Regions from separate parts of the Sphingobium wenxiniae genome, predicted to be linked through region 2. Evidence: riboswitches for the same ligand, from Rfam matches in the RefSeq annotation. Region 2 holds a riboswitch; the other holds the start of a gene.

Region 1 (11,101 bases), 1.1 Mb from region 2:
TCGTCCCCCGGCCCCAGACCGGCGATGGCAATCCAGCCGCTCATGGCCGGCGGCCCTGGCCATGGATCAGCAGGATCGAGAAATAAGGCGTGACGCTTGTCGCTTCGACGAGCCGGGTGACACGCTGGCCGGGCATGGCGGCATGTTCGACCAGCCAGGCCGCGTCCTCGCGTCCTGCCGTCGCCACTGCGCGGCGCAGTTTGGGCAGGTTGCGGCCGATCTTCATAACCACCAGCGCATCGGTGTCACGGATGCGCCGGGCCAGTTCCTCCTCGGGAAGGGTAGCCATCGCCACCGTCAGCACGTCGTCGCCCCAGGTAATGGGGACACCCGTCGCGTTCCAGGCTCCGGCCATGCCGGTGATGCCCGGCACCACCGCCACCGGGACCATGCCCGCCAAACGGGCATGAAGATGCATGAACGAGCCGTAGAAGAACGGATCGCCTTCACATAGGACGACGACATCCTCGCCGGCCTGCGCCAGCTCGGCCAATCGCTCCGTGCATTCGGCGTAAAAGGCGGACAGACAGGCGTTGTAACGCGGATCGGATACCGGGATCTCGGTCGTCACCGGGTATTCCATCGGGATTTCGATCGCGTCGGCGCGCAGCATTCCTTCGGCAATGCGCCGGGCCTGCCCCGGGCGCCCCACCTTGCGGAAATAGGCGACATGACGGGCGCCGCGCACCAGCCGGTCGGCGCGCACGCTCAGCAGATCGGGCGCGCCGGGGCCCAGACCAACGCCATGAATCGTTCCGCAAGACATGACCGTGCTCATTCGGCGCGGCTCGCCAAAGCGTTGATCGCGGCGACCGTGATCGCGCTGCCGCCAAGGCGACCCTCGACGATACAGCAAGGCGCAGGCGGCGCAGCCCACAGCGCGGCTTTGGATTCGGCCGCACCGACGAAGCCCACCGGACAGCCGATGATCGCCGCCGGGTGCGGACAATCGGGATCTTCCAGCATATCGAGCAGATGGAAAAGAGCGGTCGGCGCATTGCCGATAGCCACCACCGCGCCCGCCAGATGCGGCCGCCACAGTTCCAGCGCGGCGGCGGAACGGGTGTTGCCCATCGTCCGCGCCATGGCCGGCACTTGGGTATCGCCCAGGGTGCAGATAATCGGATTGGCGGCGGGCAGACGCGCGCGCGTGATCCCTTCCGACACCATCCGGGCATCGCAGAGGATCGGAGCGCCATCGGCGAGCGCCGCACGCGCCGCGCCTGCGAAACCGGGCGAGAAGCGGATATGCGCCGCCAGGTCCACCATCCCGGCGGCGTGGATCATGCGGACCGCCACCGGCTCCTCATCGAGCGAAAAGTTCGCAAGATCGGCCTCGGCGCGGATCGTGGCAAAGGACTGGCGATAGATTGCCGCACCATCGGTTTCATAAACATGGGGCATCAGGCAGCTCCGAAATGGGCAAGTATCTCGGCCGGGCCGAGGGCAGAACGAAGCGAAGGCCCGCCAGCGGGGGCATTCCGGCACAGATCGAACAGGCCTTCCCGGCCGGTCAGCGTGACATCGGCGGCGCGCGGGTGGGCGCAGCCCTTGGCGCAGCCGGAGACATGCAGCCGTCCCTCGACATGCGGGGCAAGGCGCCAGGCAAGGTCGCGGGTTTCGACCGTAGCCTGGGGGCAATAAGGTGCGCCGGGACAAGCCTCTGCCCGCAGCAGCGGATCGGCAGGATCGCAGAGCAGACCTTCGCGGCGCGCAGCAGGCGCGCCCTCGAGGAGCAGCACGCGCCAGGGTGTGAGCCGTATAGCCCCGGCTGGCGGCGTTTCCATCATCCCGGCCAGAAACCGTGCCTTCACCCGGCCGAACGGCAGGCCATAGGCCGAACCCAAATCGTGCCGGCCTGGCGGGATGCGGGCAATGGGCGGCGCGGGCAGAATATCGCCCTCGGCCCAATCCGGCAGGACAGCCTGGTGCCGAACCATGCGTCCGGCATCTGCGCCGCCGCTTTCGCCGAACCAGTTGGCGAGCGCGATCAGCGCATCCGCTTCCTTGCCCGGTGCGACGGCAACGCCGGCAGGGCGACCGTCAGCGCGCAGGATGAGGTTACCTTTTTCGCCGCGCTCGATACGGAAATCGCCCGCCTCGCCGCAAAGGGCCCTGGCCTGCCCCGCATCGATGACAAATCCGACCTTACTAGACAGACCCGGCAGTTCACCCAACCGTTCCTGCAATTCGCTGGCGATGCGGTGGCTGTCGTCCCCGGTCCGCCAGTCCGGAGCGACCAGAATGTTGCGTCGCTTTTCGATGGCGGGATCGGCGTCCACCAGGTTCAGGGCCAGCAGCCGGTCCAGCACCGCCTGCCAGCCGGCTTCACGCACCCCGCGGATCTGGAGATTGGCGCGGCGGGTCATGTCGATCAGCCCATTGCCATGCGTCATGGCGGCATCGCACAGGCCCAGCACCTGCTCGCGCGTCAGGCGGCCAAGCCGTGGCTTCACCCGAACCAACAGGCCATCGCCCGCCATCATCGGGTGCCATGCATCGGGACACCAACCCTGGACTGCAAAATCGCTCATGCCCCGTCTTTCGGGCCGGAGGAAATCGGCAGTCCGGCGAGGATCGAATTGCGCCGCGTCCGCCACAACCCGGCGGCGTGAAGCGCGGCGAAGCGGCTTTCCATCGCCGCCAGCGCGCCGGGGTTCTCGCGTTCAAGAAACGCGCAGACCTCCGGCTGGCCCAGCGTGGCATCATGATAGAGGTCGAACAGGTGCGCGGGCACGCTGTCCGATAGATGCGCGAACATGCCCATATGATCGAGCGTGGCCGCCAGTTCGGCAGCCCCGCGAAAGCCGTGGCGCATCATGCCGGCAACCCAGCCTGGATGCGCGGCGCGGGCGCGAACGACGCGGGCAATCTCTTCGGCAAGGGTGCGAGCCACAGGACTGACCGGATCGCGATTGTCGAGGTGATAGAGCGCCGCCGTGCCGCCCGCGAGCATCTTGGCGGCGGCAAAGCCCGCCTCGTGCGCGGCATAGTCGGCGGCCAGCAGCAGATCGGTTTCGGGCAGGTCCTGAAGATGGACGAAGGCATCGGCCGCCACCACACGCTGGCGCAGGCCCCCAGTGTCTGCGTCGGAGTCGGCAGGGGCGCCGGCCGGATCGCAGATCGTGTCCAGCGCATGGTCCGATGCCGCCAGCCATGCTTCTCCGGCAGCGCGCCGGGCATCGTCGGTATAGACTTCGGCCGTATCGCCCATTCCCAGGCCGTAGCGGCCAGGTCGTGGGCCATAGACGCGCGGGGCCACGGGCTTGCCCGCGAAGGGATTCCAGTCCGCCGGTTCGTCCCGCGCGCCTAGCGCCCGCACCGCCTGCCCGAACAGCGCCGGCAAGGTCGGAAAGGCGTCGCGGAACAGTCCGGAAACGCGCAGAGTTACGTCAATGCGCGGTCGGTCCAGCAGGGCGAGCGGCAGGATCTCGATCCCTATCACCCGTTCGGACGCCATGTCCCACAGCGGTTTGGCGCCCAGCAGGTGCAGCGCCATGGCAAATTCCTCTCCCGCCGTGCGCATCGTTGCCGAGCCCCAGAGATCGACCAGCAGCCCGCGCGGATAGTCGCCATGATCCTGCAAGTGCCGCCGGATCAGTTCCTCCGCCAGGCAAACCCCTTGCGCATAGGCGGCACGGGTCGGCACCGCGCGCGGGTCGATCGTGTAGAGGTTACGCCCCGTCGGCAGCACATCGCTGCGCCCGCGATAGGGTGAACCGGAAGGACCGGGCGCCACGCGCCTCCCGTCCAGCGCCGCCAGCAACCCGGCCCGTTCCGCCGCGCCATGCTCAGTCCGGCCAAAGACATGCAGCCCGTCGCCGAACTGGCTGGCCTTCACATCGCAGACGAAGCGGTCGATGCGCGTGATCGCCTCGACCAATGTGGTCGCGCTATCCAAGCCCAGCTCGGCCTCCAGGCCCAGCGCGCGCGCTTCCTCGCGAATGGCATCCTGGAGCCGGTCGCGGCGGGCCGGATCCAGCCCATCGGCATTGGAAAATTCATCGAGCAGCGCCTCGATGCGGGTAAGGCCCGCACCGCTGCCGGTCTGCGTCAGGGGTGGCGGGACGTGACCGATGGTGACCGCGCCGATGCGGCGCTTGGCCTGCGCCGCCTCGCCCGGGTCATTGACGATGAAGGGGTAGATCACCGGCATGGCGCCCACGAGCGCCTCCGGCCAGCACGCATCCGACAGGGCGACCGCCTTGCCGGGCAGCCACTCCAGCGTGCCGTGCGCGCCGATATGGACCAATGCGTCCACGCCCTGTTCGCGCAGCCACAGGTAGAAGGCGACATAAGCATGGCGCGGACAGCGCGAGAGGTCGTGATAATCCTCCGCGCGGCTGGCGCTGATACCCCGCTCGGGCTGCAAGGCGACGATGGCCTTGCCGGCCGCGACCGCGGGAAAGCAGAATGCGCCGTCCCACACCGCCGGATCGCTTTCCGGATCGCCCCAGGCAGCGGCAAGATCGGCGCGCAGCCCCTCGGGCAAGGCAGCCAGCGCCCTACGATAGTCGGCTAGAGGCCAGCGCAAGTGCTCGCACTGGAGCGCTGTCGGCAAATCCGCGCGGGGAAGCACCTGGTATCCCGCCTGCGCAAGGTCGGCCAGGATCGCCTCGGTGGAGGCAAAAGTGTCCAGCCCCACGGCATGGGCCATCTGGTAGGCCTTGCCGGGATATGTGGAGAGGGCAAGCGCCACGCGCCGATCGCCAAGAGGCTTTCGGGCCAGCGCGGTCCAGCCGGCCACGCGGGCGACGATCGCCTCGATCCGCTGCGGATCGGCGCGATGGAGGCTGCGGGAAAATTCCAGCGCGGGATCGCGCGTCCCCGCTTCCTTGAAACTGGCGACACCGGCAAAGACGCGGCCATCCAGTTCGGGCAACACGACATGCATCGCGAGATCGGCGGGCGACAGCCCACGCGCTGCGCCTGCCCAGGCGGCGCGGCCCGATGTGGCGAGCGCCAGTTGGAACACGGGCACGCCCGCGCCGTCGAGCGGCGTGTCGATCCCATCGCCGCGGGCAGAGAAGGCGGTGGCGTTGATGATGGCGACCGGAGCAAGGGCACGGACCCAATGATCGACCTGGCCGCGCACCAGAGGCGCCTTCAGCGACGGGACGAAAATCGACAATGTGTCGAACCCCCGCTGCTCGAACGCGGCGTGAAGGGCGGCGAAGGGGTCCAGATCGTGGGCCGCCAGGTAGGAGCGATAGAATACCAGCAATACGAGGGGCCGGCCCGAATCGCGCGCGAAGGCTTCCGGGCAGACGACGCCATGTTCGGGATGCCAGCCGCCCGCTTCCGGCAATGCTTCGCTGGCCGACGCGGGCAAATCGACCAGCCGCGCGGCCCGCGCCAGTTCGACCAGCGCCGCCCGTGCCGCTCGCTCGCCGCCGGTATCGCACAGCCGCGCAAGCTCTCGCAGGACAGGCACGGGCAAGGTCGATACCGCATCCAGGCGTTCGTCGGGCCGACCGTCTCCAGGCAGGACGGCCAGCGCGATCCGATGCTCGCGGGCCAACGCCTCGACCTGCTGCAGTCCGTAGCTCCAATAAGGCATGCCGCCGATCAGCCGGATCAGGATCGCCTTGGCGCCGGACAGCGTGCGCTCGACATAAGTATCGACCGACAAGGGATGCATGAGCGCCGACAGATTGGCGAGCCTGAGCGAGGGTACATCTTCATTGACTGCGCGCGCGCCGTGCCATGCGGCCGCGAATGCTCCCAGGTCGCTGTCCGAAAAGGACAGCACCACCAGATCCGCAGGCTGCTGCCCCAGATCCTGCGGGACGGCAGTTTCCTCCATCCCATGGGTTTCGCGGAAGATGACGTGCATCGGCGGCGTTCAGCCTTCCAGCACCGCGCGCAGGACGCCATGATCAATAGCGTCATGCTCGGCGATGGCGACCAGCGTGGTGCGACGCGGCTCGTCCGGCCGCCACGGGCGATCGTAGTGATGACGCACCCGCGCACCCACGGCCTGCACCAGCAGGCGCATCGGCTTGCCGGTCACGGCGGCATAGCCCTTCACCCGCAGGATCCGGTGATCGCGCGCCAGCGTTTCGATCCGGTCCACGAGGTCGGCCGGATCGGCGATCTCACTGAGCGCGATCACCGTGCTGTTGAAATCCTCGTGCTCATGCTCGTCTTCGCCGTCGTGGTGCGAGGGGCGCGCGGCGATATCGTCCTCGGCGGCGGCTCCGAGGCCCAGGATCACACGCGGATCGACCACGCCTTCGGTGAGTTCGATCACCGGCACCGGACGCGGCGCTTCTCGTAGGATTACGGCGCGCGCGGCAGCCACGCCTTCGGGTCCGGCCAGATCGACCTTGGTGAGCAAAACCATGTCGGCGCAGGCCAGTTGATCCTCGAACACCTCCGACAGCGGTGTCTCATGATCGACGCTCGGATCGGCGGCGCGCTGCGCATCCAGCGCGGCTACGTCGGGTGCAAACCGACCGGCAGCGACAGCCTCGGCATCGGCCAGGGCCAGCACGCCATCGACGGTGATCCGGCTGCGGATCGCCGGCCAGTCGAACGCCTTGAGCAGCGGCTTGGGGAGCGCCAGGCCCGATGTCTCGATCAGGATGTGATCCGGGCGCGGATCGAGCGCGAGCAGCTTTTCGACAGTGGGAATGAAATCGTCCGCCACGGTGCAGCAGATGCAGCCATTGGCCAGTTCGATGATGTTTTCAGCCGGGCAATCGGGAATGGCGCAGGCTTGGAGAATGTCGCCATCCACGCCCAGCGTGCCGAATTCGTTGACCACCACCGCCAACCTGCGGCGGCCCGCATTGCGGATCAAGTGGCTGATGAGCGTGGTTTTCCCCGCGCCCAGAAAGCCGGTAACGATGGTGACCGGCACCTTGGAAACATCGGACTTGGACAGGTCGGACACAGTCAACTTCCCCGCGCGCCGGAGCGAGAAAAGCGGGGGCTTGCCGGACATATCCGGTCGGAGCGCGACGACGGGCGGGCGCGACAAGGCGCCCGTGACCACGCAACCCGTGCAGCCCCAGCCGCACAGCTTCGTCGCTCAGACGGAGAGTTACCGTGCCGTGACCATCCCCTGGATCAGGCAAGAGCGACCGGTGCGCCGGCAGGTCTCCTGGCTCGCGGGTCACAGCTTGATGCACGCCTTCCCAGACTGCGTGCATACGCTGTCCAGTGGCCGCTCCTGCATTCAGGAGCATGTGCATCGCGCTATCCGCTTACAGTTGCAGGGACAGCCGCGGATTTGGAAGCAAGCTTCCTCACCGCATTCCCGATTAAGTCCCTTTCGGGACACCGGCGCGATCATCGAAGGGCGGAATCAACCGACCCTTCGCCGCCCGCCCTAACCGAAAATGGGAGCCAAGCCAATTGATGTCGTTGCTGTATCTTCTTCGCGCCACCGACGTATCTCTGCCGGGTGGGCTGCCAGATGCTCGATCGCATCGCATGGATAAGTCCAGAGCGAGATCTCGGTTGTGCCTTTTCTGATCCTGGAGACCCCCGATCGCGGCAAGCGTCCGTCTTTGGCCCACCGTATCCGCTCGCGGGATGTGATGCCGAGAATATTCTCCACTTGCCGTTGGCTGATGGGCTTGTGCGCTATCCGGAAAAGGCGTTCGCGTATGTCGTCGGCGAGAGCTTCAGCAACCTTTCGTGAAGCCGGATCAAAAACGCAGCTCAGGCTCGACTTTAAGAAAGCTCCGGCAGAGCGCTTCATCAACATCCGGATCGCTGCATCGCGTTCACCGTAGTGTACGCGAAGTCCCAGCGGCATGTGGACATCGAGATCGATTGAGACAGTGCAAGCCTGCTTGTCATACCGAAGCATGATGCATCGATTCACACGGGCACGGTCAGGCAACGACCGCAACCTCGATCTCGTCGAAGCGCTTCCAGCGATAGATCGCGAAGCTTGCAAGCCAGCAGAGCACGAACAGGCCGATGATGGCGAAGCCGAGGCTGTTGAAGTTCTCTCCCAATTTCGCGGCAAGGTTCCATGGCCACCCCGTCAATCCGAGTTTGTCGCCGATCAGGGCGAGCGTCTCGATTCCGCCGATAACGATTGCCACGATGGCCGAGATCAGGGTGATGGTGATGTTGTAGTAGAGCTTGCGGATCGGTTTCACGAAGGCCCACTCATAAGCGCCCAGCATCACCACGCCGTCAGCGGTATCGATCAGCGCCATACCGACCGCGAACAGCGCAGGCAGGACCAAGATCGTGCCGATCGACAGGCCGTTGGCGGCCTGGCTGGCCGACATGCCCAGAATGGCGACTTCGGTGGCGGTATCGAATCCGAGCCCGAACAGAAATCCCAGCGGGGCCATGTGCCAGCTTTTGTTGACCAGGCGGAACATCGGCCTGAACAGCCTTGCAAGCAATCCGCGCGACCCCATCAGCAGATCGAGATCGTCTTCGACATAGTCGCCGCCAGTGCGGACATGGGCGAAGGTACGCCAAACGGAGCGCAGGATTAGAAGGTTCATGCCTGCAATCGTGAACAGGAATAGCGCGGAAACTGCGGTCGCCACTACCCCGCCAATCTCCTTGAACGCGGCAAACTCAGCCAGCGCGCTGGTCGTCAGCGCTATGGCGATTGACGCTATGGCAATGATCCCCGAATGCCCGATCGCAAACCAGAAGCCGACCGCAACCGGGCGCTGGCCATCCTGCATCAGCTTGCGGGTCACATTGTCGATGGCGGCAATATGATCGGCATCGACCGCGTGACGCAGACCCAGCCCCCAGGCCAGCAAGGCGGTGCCCAACATCAGGGGCTGCGCGTGAAAAAGACTATAGGCCCAGACCCAGACCGCAATGTTCGCGGCGATCAATCCCGTGAACAGGGCGCCGATCCGTCGGCGCAAGGATAGCGATGCGGCGGATGAGATCATGACGGGCTCCGTGATCGAAGGAAGAACGAGCGGCGGGACAGCCGCCGGATACGGCGCCGAATACGCCACAGGTCGCGGGCCAGCTTGCGCATGCCCATCCAGGCTCCGGTCCCGCAGACCAGTGTGACGGCTGCGAGCAAGGGCAGGATGATGATGTACCGCAAGCGGCTCTGGCGCAGGCCGGGCAGATCGAAGCTGTGCGGCGCGTTCCACAGCCAGCGTTCGGCACGGCCCGTGCCGTCGACCGCACGCAGCAAGGCGCCGGACGCCGCGTCGATATAGAGGCGTGTGGCTTGCGGATCGGCCAGCACGGCGCGCCACACTGGCAAGCGCACCGGCTCCTTGTGGGCGTAATAATAGCTGTCACCCTCGGACAGCAGGTCAAGCGACACGACGCGGGGGCCGCTGCGCAAGGCTGCCGCGACATCGGCCCGCGTCAGGACCGCGGGTCTGCCCGAACTGTTCAGCCGCACCATGCGGCCGTCGGCCGCAATGGCGACAAGCGCCATTTTCCCGCCGAGCGGCGCGCTTTCCACACGGACTGTATCGATGGGGAACTGGTTCATATTGGCCAGCGCGGCCCGCATGTCGGTCCAGCACATCGGTCCCGCAAGGCGCTGACGCTCGACAGGTCCGGCGTCGCTGTCGAACAGGCCCCAGGGGCTCATCGAGAACAGGCCGCTGCCGACCCAGGTGAGGGCGAACACCCCAAAGACCAGCCCCGCCATATGATGCCACCACCACAGGCCTCGATAGGGCGAGCCGATGGTTCCATCCTTGCCCCGCCTTAGCCGGCTGATGCCGACCCAGATGCCGGTGAGGGTGAGGAAGCAACCGATCAGCGACGTCCAGATGACCACCTGGCTCCATGCGGCGGGGTTCTGGCGAAGCACCGTCGGGTAAAGCCAGTGCGGCACGGCGCCCAGCCAGCCCCAGAACCGCTCAAATCGGGTCGTTCGCTGGACGACTTCTCCGGTCTGGCCGGCGATATAGGCCGCCGAGCCCGCGGCGTCGGCATAGTCGATACGATAGAGCGGGCGGTTGGCGGCAAAGGCCTGGACGGTCCATTGATCGACGGAAATCGGCGTGATCGCTGCCACGGGTCCGTCGATCCCGACATTGCGCCCGAATTGCGCCCCGACCTTGCCGAGGTCTTCGCGGGACAGCGGCGCCAGCAGCGCGCCGGACCCCAGATCATAGCTCTGCGGTGTGGCGCGCATCTGCCAGATCGCGCGTCCATCATTCTTTTCAGGCACGACTCGCAGCACGGGCTTGCCTGCGGCCATCTCGAGGCGGGCGGAGGCCAGACCGGTGTCAGGTGGCAGGGCGATCCGTGCCAGGCTGCCGCCGGCCGGCAAGTGCAGGGGAGACAAGCCCCGCACCTGCTCGGCCGGCAGCAGCCGGGGGTAGTCGACATAGAGCATCACGAACCCGGTGAGGCACCACAGCGTCATCAGCGTACCGACGATGACGCCCGTCCAGCGGTGCAGGACGAGCAGCGCCCAGAGCAGCCTGCCTCGGCTGCGTGGGCGTGGCGCCGCCACGGGTTTCGTGACGCCGTGCATCGTCAGTACCGGGCGCTGATCGAAAAATCGATCGAGCGTGGCCGGCCGAGCAGCCATTGCTCGTCATTGTAGGTGGTGGTCGCGTAATCCTTGTCGAACAGGTTGTAGACCCGCAGGTTGGCCGCGACATTCTTCGTCACGGCGAACGAAACGCCGCCATCCACTACGGCGTAGCCGGGCACGCGGAACTGGTTGGCGTTGTCGGAATAGGTTTTCCCGACGTAGCGCAGGCCAAGGCGGGTCTGGAACCGCGGGGTGACGTCGTAACGCAACCAGAGATTGGCGGTCGTCTCGGGCACACCCGGCGGGGTCTTGCCATTGTATGACGTGCCGCCACTCAGGAACTCGTCGAAACGCGCGTCGAGGATCGTGCCGTTGGCATCGATCCCGAAGCCCCCCGGAAGGTCCAGCGTCAGCGAAGCCTCCAGTCCTTTCGCCGAACGCTGTCCAACCTGATCCTGCCTTGGTGGAAGGCTGCCCGGAACCGTGGCGAGCAGGTTCTTCTTCACGATCCGGTAGGCCGCGAAGGTCGCCAAGCCGCGGCCGCCGAGGAAGCTGGCCTTGATGCCCGCCTCAATCTGGTCGCCCGTGGTGTTCTTGAACGCGGCCTGCCCGATGGAGAAGGTGATCAGCGAACCGAGCGGATCG
Region 2 (11,101 bases):
GACATTCATCCAGACGCTCCTGCTCGATCAGGGACATGAAGCGCGCGCGCTGGAAAGCCTGCATGGCCGGGCCGATGCCGTGTTGGTCGATGCGCCCTGTTCCGGCACGGGCACATGGCGGCGCAACCCGGAGGCGCGCTGGCGACTGACTCCCGCCCGGCTCGACAGGCTGGTGCAGGAACAGGCCCGCATCCTCGATTTCGCCGCGCCGCTGCTGGCGCCGGGCGGCGCGCTGGTCTATGCCACCTGTGCGCTGACGGACAGGGAGGGGCGGGGTCAGGTGGAGACATTCCTGCAACGGCATGATGGCTGGATCGCGGACGCCATCGACTTGCCATTGGGGCGGGCGCACGGTCCGGGCTGGCTGCTGACGCCGGGGCATGACGGGACGGACGGTTTCTACTTCGCCCGGCTGCGCCGCGGGCCATGAAAGAGACAATGGACAAGCGCCCGCAAAATGGCGACACTTGGCCGAAAGCAACGCCTGAAACATGGCTGGAGACATTGATGCGTTTTACCCCTGCCTCGATTGCCCTTGCCGTCGTGCTGACGACCGTATCCAGCGCGGGCATGACCCAGCGGCCCGACGCGCAGATCGATCCGCGCTCGATTGAATGGCAGCGTGCGGGCGAAACCGCGCGCAAGGCGGGCAATCTGGAAGGCGCGAACGATGCGCTGGAAAGCGCGCTGGCCGTCGATCCGCGCAATCGCGCCGCTTATATCGAACTGGCGCAGGTGGCGCGGGCGCAGGGGCTGCAGGGCAAGGCCATCCGCCTGTACAATGAAGCGTTGCTGCTGGACCCGGCGGATGTCGGTGCGCTGGTGGGTCAGGGCGAAGCCATGGTGGAAAAGGGCGCCATCGCCAAGGCGAAGGAAAATCTGGCGCAGGCGCAAAAGCTGTGCCGCGCCGATTGCGCGGGCGTGGGGCCGCTTGTTGCCGCGATTGAAAAGGGACCGCCCGCCGCGGTGCTGAGCGCCAAGGAAGACGTGCCCGCACCCAAAGTCGTGCCGACCGAAACGCCCTGACCGGGTTCTGGCGGCCGCATATTGGGGCGGCAGGTTGCGGCCATTTGCGGACCTTCCCCCTTCGCTCAGGGCGAACGGAGATGGGAATAGCGGACAGTCCGCAATCCACCCAAATCCGCCATTTCCTTTGGCCTCTCACTTGATTCGCTTGGCATAAGGGACGGCTTGCCCTATGGGCGGCGGCGTCCGGGGCGCTTCAAGCGCGGCGGACATGATCGCGCTGGTGCCCCACGGGGCTGAAAAGGGAATGCGGTGCGGAGGGTTCGCCCTCTTATTCCGCGGCTGTCCCTGCAACTGTAAGCGGTGAGCGCGATGCGTATTGGTCCCACATTCCTGCAAAGGGGCGGGAAGGGGACCGGCCACTGGACGCATGTCCGGGAAGGCTGGCGCATCGCTGCTATGACCCGCGAGCCAGGAGACCTGCCAGCGCCCGGTCGCTCTTGCCCTGGTCCAGGGATAGGCCATGGCACGGTTTTCCGTCTGAGCGACGCTGCCAAGCGGCCGGGGCCGCATCGGTGCGCGTGGCGGGAACCGGCGTCGGCCTGTCGCGCGTGTCGACCGCGCGCGCGGAGTCCCCGGCCCTGAAAGTCGCAAGGACGCTCAGGGAAGAGACGAAAAAATGTTGAAATCGGGATTGCCGCTCATGGCATTGCTGGCGGCCACGCCTGCGTTGGCGCAGGATGACGATATTGTCGTCACCGCATCGGGCATTGAACAGCCGCGGGACGAGGTGGGGCAGGCGATCAGCGTGATCGACGCCGACACCATCCGCACGCGGCAGGCGGTCGATGTGACGGATTTGCTGATGACGACGCCGGGTGTGCGTTTCAATCGTTCGGGCACGACCGGCGCGGCGACGGGCGTGTCGCTGCGCGGCGCGGAAACAACGCAGACGCTGGTGCTGATCGACGGCGTGAAGGTCAATGATCCCAGCGGAATTGGCGACGGCTATGATTTCGGCCATCTGCTGGTCGGTAATATCCGCCGGATCGAAGTGCTGCGCGGTTCCAACTCTGTCGTCTATGGCAGTCAGGCGATTGGCGGCGTGGTCAATGTGATGACGGGCACGCCCGCTGAAGGCTATGCCGCCAATGCCTCGGTCGATTATGGTTATAGCGATACGCTGAACGCCAAGGCCGATGTGTCTGGCACCAGCGGCATCGCTTCGGGCGGCGTGGGCATGGCCTATTTCCGTACCGATGGCATTTCCTCGGCAGCGCGCTCCTTTGGCGCCACGGAAAAGGACGGCTACAAGAACATTGCCGCCAATGCGAAGCTCAAGCTCAGCTTCACCGATACGCTCAGCCTCGACCTGCGCGGCTATTATATTCATGCCGATCTCGATTATGACAGCTTCTTCGGCGCACCCGCCGACAGCGCTGACATCAGCAAATCGGACCAATATGTCGGCTATGCCGGCATCAATCTCGCTCTGCTCGACGGCAAGCTGACCAATCGGACGGCGGTCACCTGGTTCCGCAACGACCGCGACTATTATTTCGTGCGCGGCACGGACCCCGACTATGGCTATAGCGGCACCAACCTGCGCTTCGAATATGAAGGCGTCTATGCGCCGGTCGATCAGGCGAAGCTGGTCTTCGGCTATGAGCATGAGCGGCCCGATTATGATTTCTTCGGCTTCGGCGACACATCCAGTGCGAAGGCGAATATCGACAGCGTCTATGCCCTGGCCATCGTGAAGCCGGTCGCGGGGCTGTCTGTCACCGGCGGCGTGCGTCATGACGATCACAGCCAGTTCGGCGGCGCGACAACCTTTGGCGCGAACGCCAATTATACGCCCAACCATGGCGCGACCAATTTCCGCCTGAGCTATGGCGAAGGGTTCAAGGCGCCTTCCCTCTATCAGCTTTACGATATGTTCAGCGGCAACGCGGACCTGAAGCCGGAAAGGTCCAAAAGCTACGATATCGGCTTTGACCAGAGCCTGGACGATGGGCGGGCGATGCTGTCGGTCACCGCTTTCCGCCGCGATACGCGCAACCAGATCAACTATGACAATAACAGCTTCCTCTATGGCAATCTCGACCGCACCCGCGCCAAGGGTGTGGAGGCGACGCTGACATTGAAGCCGGTCGATGCGCTCATTCTCACCGGTTCATATAGCTATATCGACGCGCGAGACCGGTCGCCTGGCAGCGTGGATGAAGGCAAGCGCCTGCTGCGCCGCGCCGCCAATGCGGTCAGCGTGTCGGCGGATTATGCGTGGCCCTTCGGCCTCAGCACCGGCGCGACGATCACTATGGTGGGCGACAGTTTCGACCTGGACGCGAGCCGGAACAGGGTGCAACTGGACGGCTATGCCATTGTCGGCCTGCGCGCATCCTTCCCGATCGGCGAGCATCTGGAGATATATGGCCGGATCGACAATCTGTCGGATCAGGAATACGCCACGGCCTATGGCTATGGGGTCTACGGCCGGTCGGCCTATGGCGGCGTGCGTGTCCGCTTCTGATCGCGCGGAAAAGGGGCGGGCGTGAGCGTCCGTCCCCTACCGGCGGCGGGGCGCGGCGTTGATCTGCGCCACGATGCTGCGCGCGGCCAGCACATAGGCGGGGCCGCCGCAGACCGTCCACGCCTGCGGCACGCGGATGCGGGGGATGTCTTTCAGGATCGGATGGTGCAGCATCTCCGTCCCCTGATCGACCACCTGTTCGCTGCCGCTTTCGACGATCAGCCAGTCGGGGCGTGCGGCGATCATCTGCTCAAGGGGAATCTGCGCCAAAGCAGGCTTTCCCAGCTTGCTGGCAAGGTTGGTGAGGCCCGCGCGCCGCATCAGGTCATCGACCAGCGTGCCGGTGCCGGTCATATAGCCGCGCCGCTGATAATAGGCCGCGACGCCGCTGCGCTGGGGCCGCGGCAGCGCGGCGAGGTCGCGGTTCATGCGCGCGATCAGCGCCTCGCCGCGTTCCGGGTGTCCCACCGCTTTGGCGGTCCGCCGGATCTGCTCCATCACCATCGGATAGCTGTCCGCGGTTTCCAGGCCCACTATATTCCATCGTCCGGGCGGCGCGCCCGCGACGGTGTCGCCCAGCGGAAAGCCCAGCAGCAGGTCCGGCGCGATCGCCATCACCTCCTCGGATGGACGGCGCAGGCTGCGGAAGGGGCGCGCCTGCGCGGCGGCGGCCGACAGCTCCGCGTTACGCGCATTGCTGCTGAGGGCGGCAATCTGCCCCGGATCGGCAAGCGCCAGCACATATTGATCGGCGCAGACATTCAGCGACACGATCCTGCGCGGCACGCCGGGGGCAGCGGCCGCGCCGATCAGGCCAAACGCCGCAATGGCTCCCAGGAATTTCATCCACTGCATATATTTGCCCCTAGCAGCGCGGGACGGGGGCGCAAGGGATGACCGCGCGCCGCCGCCACCCGCTGCTGCTTCCCTTCCTGCTGCTGTTGCTTGTGCTGGCGGCCTGCGGGTCGGTCACGCTGGGCGCGGTGCCGATTTCGCCGGAGCGCCTGCTCGCCGTGCTGATGGGCGGTGGAGACGACATTGCCCGCGCCATCCTGATCGACCTGCGGCTGCCGCGCATGATCCTGGGCCTGCTGGTCGGCGGGATGCTGGGCCTGTCGGGCGCGGCGCTGCAAGGCTATCTCCGCAATCCGCTGGCTGAGCCATCCGTGCTGGGCGCATCCAATGCGGCGGCGCTCGGGGCAGTGTGCGCGCTCTATTTCGGGCTGGCGCAGATGCATGTCCTTGCCCTCCCGCTGCTGGCGATATTGGCGGGGATGATCGCCATTGGGGGTCTTTTCCTCCTCGCCGGGCCGTCCGAAAGTCCGCTGACGCTGATCCTTGCCGGGATCGCCATTGCGACGCTGGCCGGAGCGGGGATCAGCCTGTCGCTCAACCTGTCGCCCAATCCTTTCGCCGCGATGGAGATTATGAGCTGGCTGATGGGGAGCCTTGAAAATCGCAGTTACGTCCATGTGCTGACGGCGCTCCCCTGCATCGCCATCGGCGCGGTCCTGCTGATCGCGGACGGACGCACGCTCGACGCGCTGACATTGGGCGAGGATGGCGCGCAGGCATTGGGCGTCGACCTTAAATGGGCGAGGCTGCGTTTGATGCTGGGCGTCGCGATCGGTGTCGGCGGCGCGGTCGCCGTGTCGGGTTCGATCGGTTTCGTCGGCCTGATCGTGCCGCATCTGATCCGCCCGCTGACGGATCGGTCGCCTTCCGCCATCCTGCTGCCATCCATGCTGGGCGGGGCCGTGTTGCTGACTTTCGCGGATATCGGCGTGCGGCTCATCCCGACGACCAATGAACTGAAACTGGGTGTGCTGACCGCCATGCTGGGCGTGCCGGTCTTCCTTGTTCACCTGATGCGGGAGCGGCGGCTATGGTGACGATCCGCGCAGAGGAAATGGGCGTCCGATTGGGCCGTCATACGGCCGTGCGCGGCGTCACGCTGGATATGCCGCCCGGTCAGCTTGTCGGTATCATCGGTCCCAATGGCGCGGGCAAATCATCCCTGATCCGCGCGATGCTGGGCCTGGTGCCGGTGAGCACGGGCAGCGTTTCCCTCAATGGCCGCAACGTCGCCGTCCTGTCGCGCCGCGCAATCGCGCAACATATCGCCTATCTGCCGCAGGGGCAGACGCTGCATTGGCCGCTGGCGGTTGAGCGGCTGGTCGCTCTGGGCCGGTTGCCGCATCTGGGGCCCTTGTCGCGGCTCACGCCTGCCGATGAGGCGCTGGTGGATGCGGCGCTGGCGCGGGCCGACGTGCTGCACCTGAAGGGCCGCATTGCAACCGAGCTTTCGGGCGGCGAACGCGCGCGCGTCCTGCTGGCTCGTGCGCTGGCGGTGGGCGCCCCCGCGCTGATCGCGGACGAACCGCTCGCCGCGCTCGATCCGGGGCACCAGATCGACGTGATGGAGTTGCTGAGCGCCGAGGCGCGTTCAGGTGCGCTGGTCGCGACCGTGTTGCACGACCTTGGCATGGCGGCGCGCTACTGCGACCGCCTGATCCTGATGGATCGGGGCGAAGCGGTGGCGGACGGCGCGCCATTGGACGTGCTGACCCGCGCCAATCTGGCCCGCGTCTATGGCGTCGACGCCTGGATCGGGGAGGAAGCCGGGCGGCCGGTGATCCTGCCGCTCAGCCGCGTCTGATCGCTTCAGTCCGCGAAGCCGCGCGGTGCGGCGTCCACCACGGTGAAGGCTCCCGCGCCCACTTCGGACACTTCCAGCGCCCGTTCCGCCACGCCGTCGCGGTTGAAGCGGAACGCGCCGTCGATCCCTGCGAACCCGCTCGAATCGCGTAGCCTTGCAGCGGGGAAGGGCGTTCCCACCTTCCACTCCCGCGCGATCCGCACCGTCAGCAGCACCGCGTCATAACCCAGCGCCGAAAGACGGAAGGGCGCATTGCCGTACCGCGCGCGATATTTACCCGCGAGCTGGCGATAGAGGCCGTCCGAAACGCTGGCGAACCACGCTCCGCGCAGCACCGGGCTGGACGACAGCGCATTGTCGGTGTTCCACAATTCCGTGCCCAGCAGCCGCGCATTGGCGCCGCCATTTTTCCGCACGACCGGTGCGATCTGCAACGCCACGCGCCCGCTGTCCGCGATCAGCAGCGCGTCATAGCTGGACGAAGCCTGCAATTTCTTGACCGCCGCCGTGATCGATCCGGCCGAACGGTCGAAGGTCTGGAGCGATACGACAGTGCCGCCAGCCTGCTCGACGGCCCGCAGCAGCGCCGTGCCTGCGCGCTCGCCATAGACGCCTTTGGGAACCAGCCCCGCGAAGTTCGACAGCCCCTTTTCCCGCGCGAAGCCGACGACGCGCTCGATGGACTGGTTGGGATTGTAACCCAATATGTAGACGCCCTTGCCCGCGACGCTCACATCGTTGGAAAAGCTGATGACCGGCACGCCCGCCCGCGCGGCGATCGGCCCCACGACCCGCGCGTCATCGGCCAGCAGCGGGCCAAGGATCAGCCGATTGCCGTCCGCCAACGCCTTGTTGACCGCCGCCGCCGCGCCCAGATTCGTGTCATAGGTGGTGATGCGGACCTTGTCGGCCTTGGTATCCAGCAGCGCCAGCGTCGTCGCATTGGCGATGGACTGGCCTACCCCGGCATTGGTCCCGCTCATCGGCACCAGCAGGGCGACGCGGTGCCGTTCCGTATCGGTCGGCAGTCCCTGCGTCACTTCCGGTCCCGTGGGCTTCGGACCGGTGGGCTTCGGACCTTCCCCCTTGGGCACGATCGACTGACAGGCGGCGACCAGCAAAGCGCTGACCGCAAAGAGAATGCGCGCGCCGCGCTTCGTGGCGGTCCATATGTCCGCTTGCCGGGGGGCATCCGTCTCTGTCATCTGGGGTCCTTATGGAAACTCAACTTGAACCCGGTCTTTATATCGTCGCCGGTCCCATCGGCAACCTTGGAGACCTGACGCCGCGCGCTGCGGAGATATTGCGCCGCGCCGATGTGATCGCCGTGGAAGATACACGGGTCAGCGCGCGTTTGCTGCGCCATGCGGGGTCGGATCGACCGATGCTGCCCTATCACGACCACAGCGCGGGGGGCGTGCGCGCCCGCCTGATCGAGCGGATGGCGAGCGAATCGGTGGCGCTGTTGTCCGATGCGGGCACGCCGCTCATCTCCGATCCCGGATATAAGCTGGTGCGCGATGCGCGCGCGGCGGGGCGGCGGATCACGACGCTGCCCGGTCCCAGCGCCGCCATCGCGGCGCTCACGCTCTCGGGTCTGCCGACCGACCGTTTCCTGTTCATGGGCTTTCTTCCCGCCAAGGCGAAGGCGCGGGCCGATGCGCTGGCCGAAGTCGCCGCCCTGCGCGCCACGCTCATTTTCTACGAAAGCGGCCCGCGCCTGTCCGACAGCCTCGCTGCCATGGCGGAGGGGCTGGGCGACCGCGAAGCCGCCGTCAGCCGCGAAATCAGCAAGGCGTTCGAGGAAACCGCGACCGGCACCCTCACGGACCTTTCCGCCCGCTACGCCGACGCCCCGCCCAAGGGCGAGATCGTCGTCATCGTCGGCCCGCCCGGCGAAGCCCCGCCCGCCAGCGCGGAGGATGCCGACGCCGCCCTGCTGGAGGCGATGGAGCGGCTCCCCGTCTCCAAGGCAGCGGGGGAAGTGGCGAAGAAGCTCGGCCTCGACCGCCGCGCCCTCTACGCCCGCGCCATGGAACTCAAAGGATGAGGAAACAGGCGGCGGAAAAGCGCGGACGGCAGGCCGAACGCATCGCCGCATGGTGGCTGCGCCTCAAGGGCTGGCAGATTCTCGCCCGCCGCGCGCGGACTCCCGCTGGCGAAGTCGACCTTGTCGCAAGGCGCGGCGGCATGATCGCCTTTGTGGAGGTGAAGGCCCGCGCCACCGCCGCCGATCTCGACCTTGCCATAGACGAACGCCGCCTCTCCCGCGTCGCCGCGGCGGCGGAAATCCTGTTCCATGACCTTGCAAAGCCCGGAGACGACATGCGAATCGACGTGATGCTCCTTGCGCCGGGGCGTCCGCCGCGCCATCTGGCGAATGTCTGGCACGGGGGCTGACTGCGCTTCCCGACCGCGCGCAGAAAGAAGGACGATCATGACCCAGTTGAACCCGCTCACCGTCGCCGTGCAGATGGACCCGATGGAAGGGATCAATATCGCGGGGGATTCGACCTTCCACATCATGCTCGCCGCGCGCGAGAGGGGACACAGGCTCTATCACTATCTCGCCCCCGACCTCACCTATCGCGAAGGCCGCGTGCTGGCGAAGGCGCGGCCCGTGCGCGTGCAGAAGGTCGCGGGCGATCATTTCATCTTCGGCGAGCCGGAAGTGCTGGACCTTGGCCGCGACGTCGATGTCGTGCTGATGCGGCAAGACCCGCCCTTCGACCTCAGCTACATCACCGCCACCCATCTGCTGGAGCGGGTGCAGGCCGAAACGCTGGTGGTGAACGATCCCGCCGCCGTCCGCGACGCGCCCGAAAAGCTGTTCGTGCTGGATTATGCGCGTTTCATGCCGCCCACCATGATCACCCGCGATCTGGACGAGGTGAAAAGCTTCCTTGCCGAACATGGCGAGATCGTCGTGAAGCCGCTTTACGGCAATGCGGGCAACGCCGTCTTTCATGTGGGGCAGTCGGGCGCGAATCTGTCGGCGCTGGTGGAACTGTTCAAATCCTCATGGGTCGAACCCTTCATGGTTCAGGCTTTCATCCCCGGCGTGGCGAAGGGCGACAAGCGTATCGTGCTGGTTGACGGCGAAGTCGCCGGCGCGGTCAACCGCATCCCCGGTGCGGGCGAGATCCGCTCCAACCTTGCGGTCGGCGGGTCGGCGGCGAAGACGCAGCTTACCGAGAAGGAAGAGGAAATCTGCGCCGCGCTCGGCCCGGAATTGAAGCGCCGGGGCCTGCTGTTCGTCGGCATCGACGTGATCGGTGGGGAGTGGCTGACGGAGATCAACGTGACCTCGCCCACCGGCATCGTGTCCATCGACGCCTTCAACGGCACGGACACCGGCGCCATGATCTGGGACGCAATCGACGCGCGCCTCGCCGCGCGGGTGGCGGCATGATGGATCGGCGCTCGAAAGCATGACCGATTTCGTCCTGCGCCTGATCGACGCGGGCGGCTATTGGGGCATTTTTCTGCTGATGGTGCTGGAAAATGTCTTTCCGCCCGTGCCCTCCGAACTCATCATGGGGATAGGCGGCATCCGCGTCGGGCAGGGGCGGATGGAGATGGAATGGCTGCTGCTCGCAGGCACGATCGGCACCACGGTCGGCAATTATTTCTGGTATCTGGTCGGCCATATCCTTGGCTTCGGCAGGCTCAAGCCGCTGGTGGATCGTTATGGCCGCTGGGCCACGCTGGAATGGAAGGATGTGGAGGCGCTGGACCGCCTGTTCGGCAAATATGGGCAGATCGTCGTCTTCGTCTTCCGCTTCATGCCCGCCTTCCGCACGATGATCTCCCTGCCCGCGGGGCTGTTCCGCATGGGGCATATGCGCTTCCTGCTCTGGACGACGGGCGGCGCGTTCATCTGGAACGTCGTCCTTGCCTATGCCGGTTTCCTGCTGGGGCAGAATTTCCGCGACATCGACAAATATGTCGGCCCCGTCGCCACGGCCTGCGTGATCGGCGCGGTGGTGATCTACCTCTGGCGGCTGGCCACCTGGAAGCCGCGCGCCTGAATCAGAGGATGAATCAGGCGCGGGGATGGGCGTTGCGATAGACGTCCAGCAGATGCGCCGCGTCCACCTGCGTATAGACCTGCGTGGAGGACAGGCTGGCATGGCCCAGCAATTCCTGCAACGACCGCAAATCCGCGCCGCGTCCCAGCAGATGGGTGGCGAAACTGTGCCGCAGCGCATGGGGCGTCGTCCGTTCCGACAGGCCCAGCCGCCCCCGCGCGCCCTGCACCGCGCGCCGGATGAGGGCCGGGGAGAGCGGCCCGCCCCGCGCGCCCCGGAACAGCGGCGCTTGTCGCTCCATCGCATGGGGGCAGAGCGCGACATAATGCTCTATCGCCTGCCGCACCTGCGGCAGCAGCGGCACGATCCGCGTCTTGTTCCGCTTGCCCGTGACGCGCAGCGTATCGCCCAGGGGCAGCACATCGCCGCTCAGTCCCACCGCCTCCCCGATGCGAAGCCCCGCGCCGTAAAGCAGCATCAGCACCGCCCAGTCCCGCGCCCCGATCCATTCGTCGCGCGCCGTTTCGGCAATATCGTCCGCCAGCGCCACGACCTCGTCCGGGGAGATCGGCCGGGGCAGCCCGCGCTTCACCCTTGGTCCCTTGAGCGCCGGCACGCGGCCCTCCTCGCCGCCCGCGAATTTCAGGAATCCCCGCACCGCCGACAATTCCCGCGCGGCGGACAGGTTGCCGATCCCGTCCATCCGCCGCGCCGTCAGGAAAGCGCGCACATCCGCCTGCTCCAGCCGCGCCAGCATCGCTTGCGTCACCGCTTCGCCGCGATGCGCCTCCAGAAAGGCGACCAGCCGCTCCGCTGTCGCCACATAAGCGCGCACCGTATGCACCGACCGCCGCCGATCCAGCGCCAGATGGCGTCGCCAGTTTTCGATGAGGGCGGAAGATGCGGTCATGC

The links. Region 2 has a riboswitch for cobalamin ahead of ATN00_RS19250 (TonB-dependent receptor plug domain-containing protein). Riboswitches for the same ligand answer to the same signal wherever they lie in the genome.
Region 1: linked by a shared signal. The riboswitch ahead of cobW (cobalamin biosynthesis protein CobW) and the one ahead of ATN00_RS19250 (TonB-dependent receptor plug domain-containing protein) in region 2 are both predicted to bind cobalamin.

The regions. Positions count from the first base shown of each region.
Region 1 is NZ_CP013264.1:919,483-930,583, reverse strand. It holds gene cobJ (precorrin-3B C(17)-methyltransferase) at 1-44, opposite strand, end outside; gene cobI (precorrin-2 C(20)-methyltransferase) at 41-766, opposite strand; gene ATN00_RS04710 (precorrin-8X methylmutase) at 775-1,404, opposite strand; gene cobG (precorrin-3B synthase) at 1,404-2,534, opposite strand; gene cobN (cobaltochelatase subunit CobN) at 2,531-5,836, opposite strand; gene cobW (cobalamin biosynthesis protein CobW) at 5,846-6,898, opposite strand; cobalamin riboswitch at 7,082-7,307, opposite strand; gene ATN00_RS04685 (HoxN/HupN/NixA family nickel/cobalt transporter) at 7,848-8,888, opposite strand; gene ATN00_RS04680 (peptidase) at 8,885-10,510, opposite strand; gene ATN00_RS04675 (TonB-dependent receptor) at 10,456-11,101, opposite strand, start outside.
Region 2 is NZ_CP013264.1:3,928,947-3,940,047, reverse strand. It holds gene ATN00_RS19260 (RsmB/NOP family class I SAM-dependent RNA methyltransferase) at 1-430, shown strand, start outside; gene ATN00_RS19255 (tetratricopeptide repeat protein) at 508-1,026, shown strand; cobalamin riboswitch at 1,236-1,468, shown strand; gene ATN00_RS19250 (TonB-dependent receptor plug domain-containing protein) at 1,646-3,499, shown strand; gene ATN00_RS19245 (ABC transporter substrate-binding protein) at 3,536-4,354, opposite strand; gene ATN00_RS19240 (FecCD family ABC transporter permease) at 4,393-5,391, shown strand; gene ATN00_RS19235 (ABC transporter ATP-binding protein) at 5,385-6,158, shown strand; gene ATN00_RS19230 (penicillin-binding protein activator) at 6,164-7,363, opposite strand; gene rsmI (16S rRNA (cytidine(1402)-2'-O)-methyltransferase) at 7,375-8,208, shown strand; gene ATN00_RS19220 (YraN family protein) at 8,205-8,558, shown strand; gene gshB (glutathione synthase) at 8,596-9,570, shown strand; gene ATN00_RS19210 (DedA family protein) at 9,590-10,189, shown strand; gene ATN00_RS19205 (tyrosine recombinase XerC) at 10,203-11,099, opposite strand.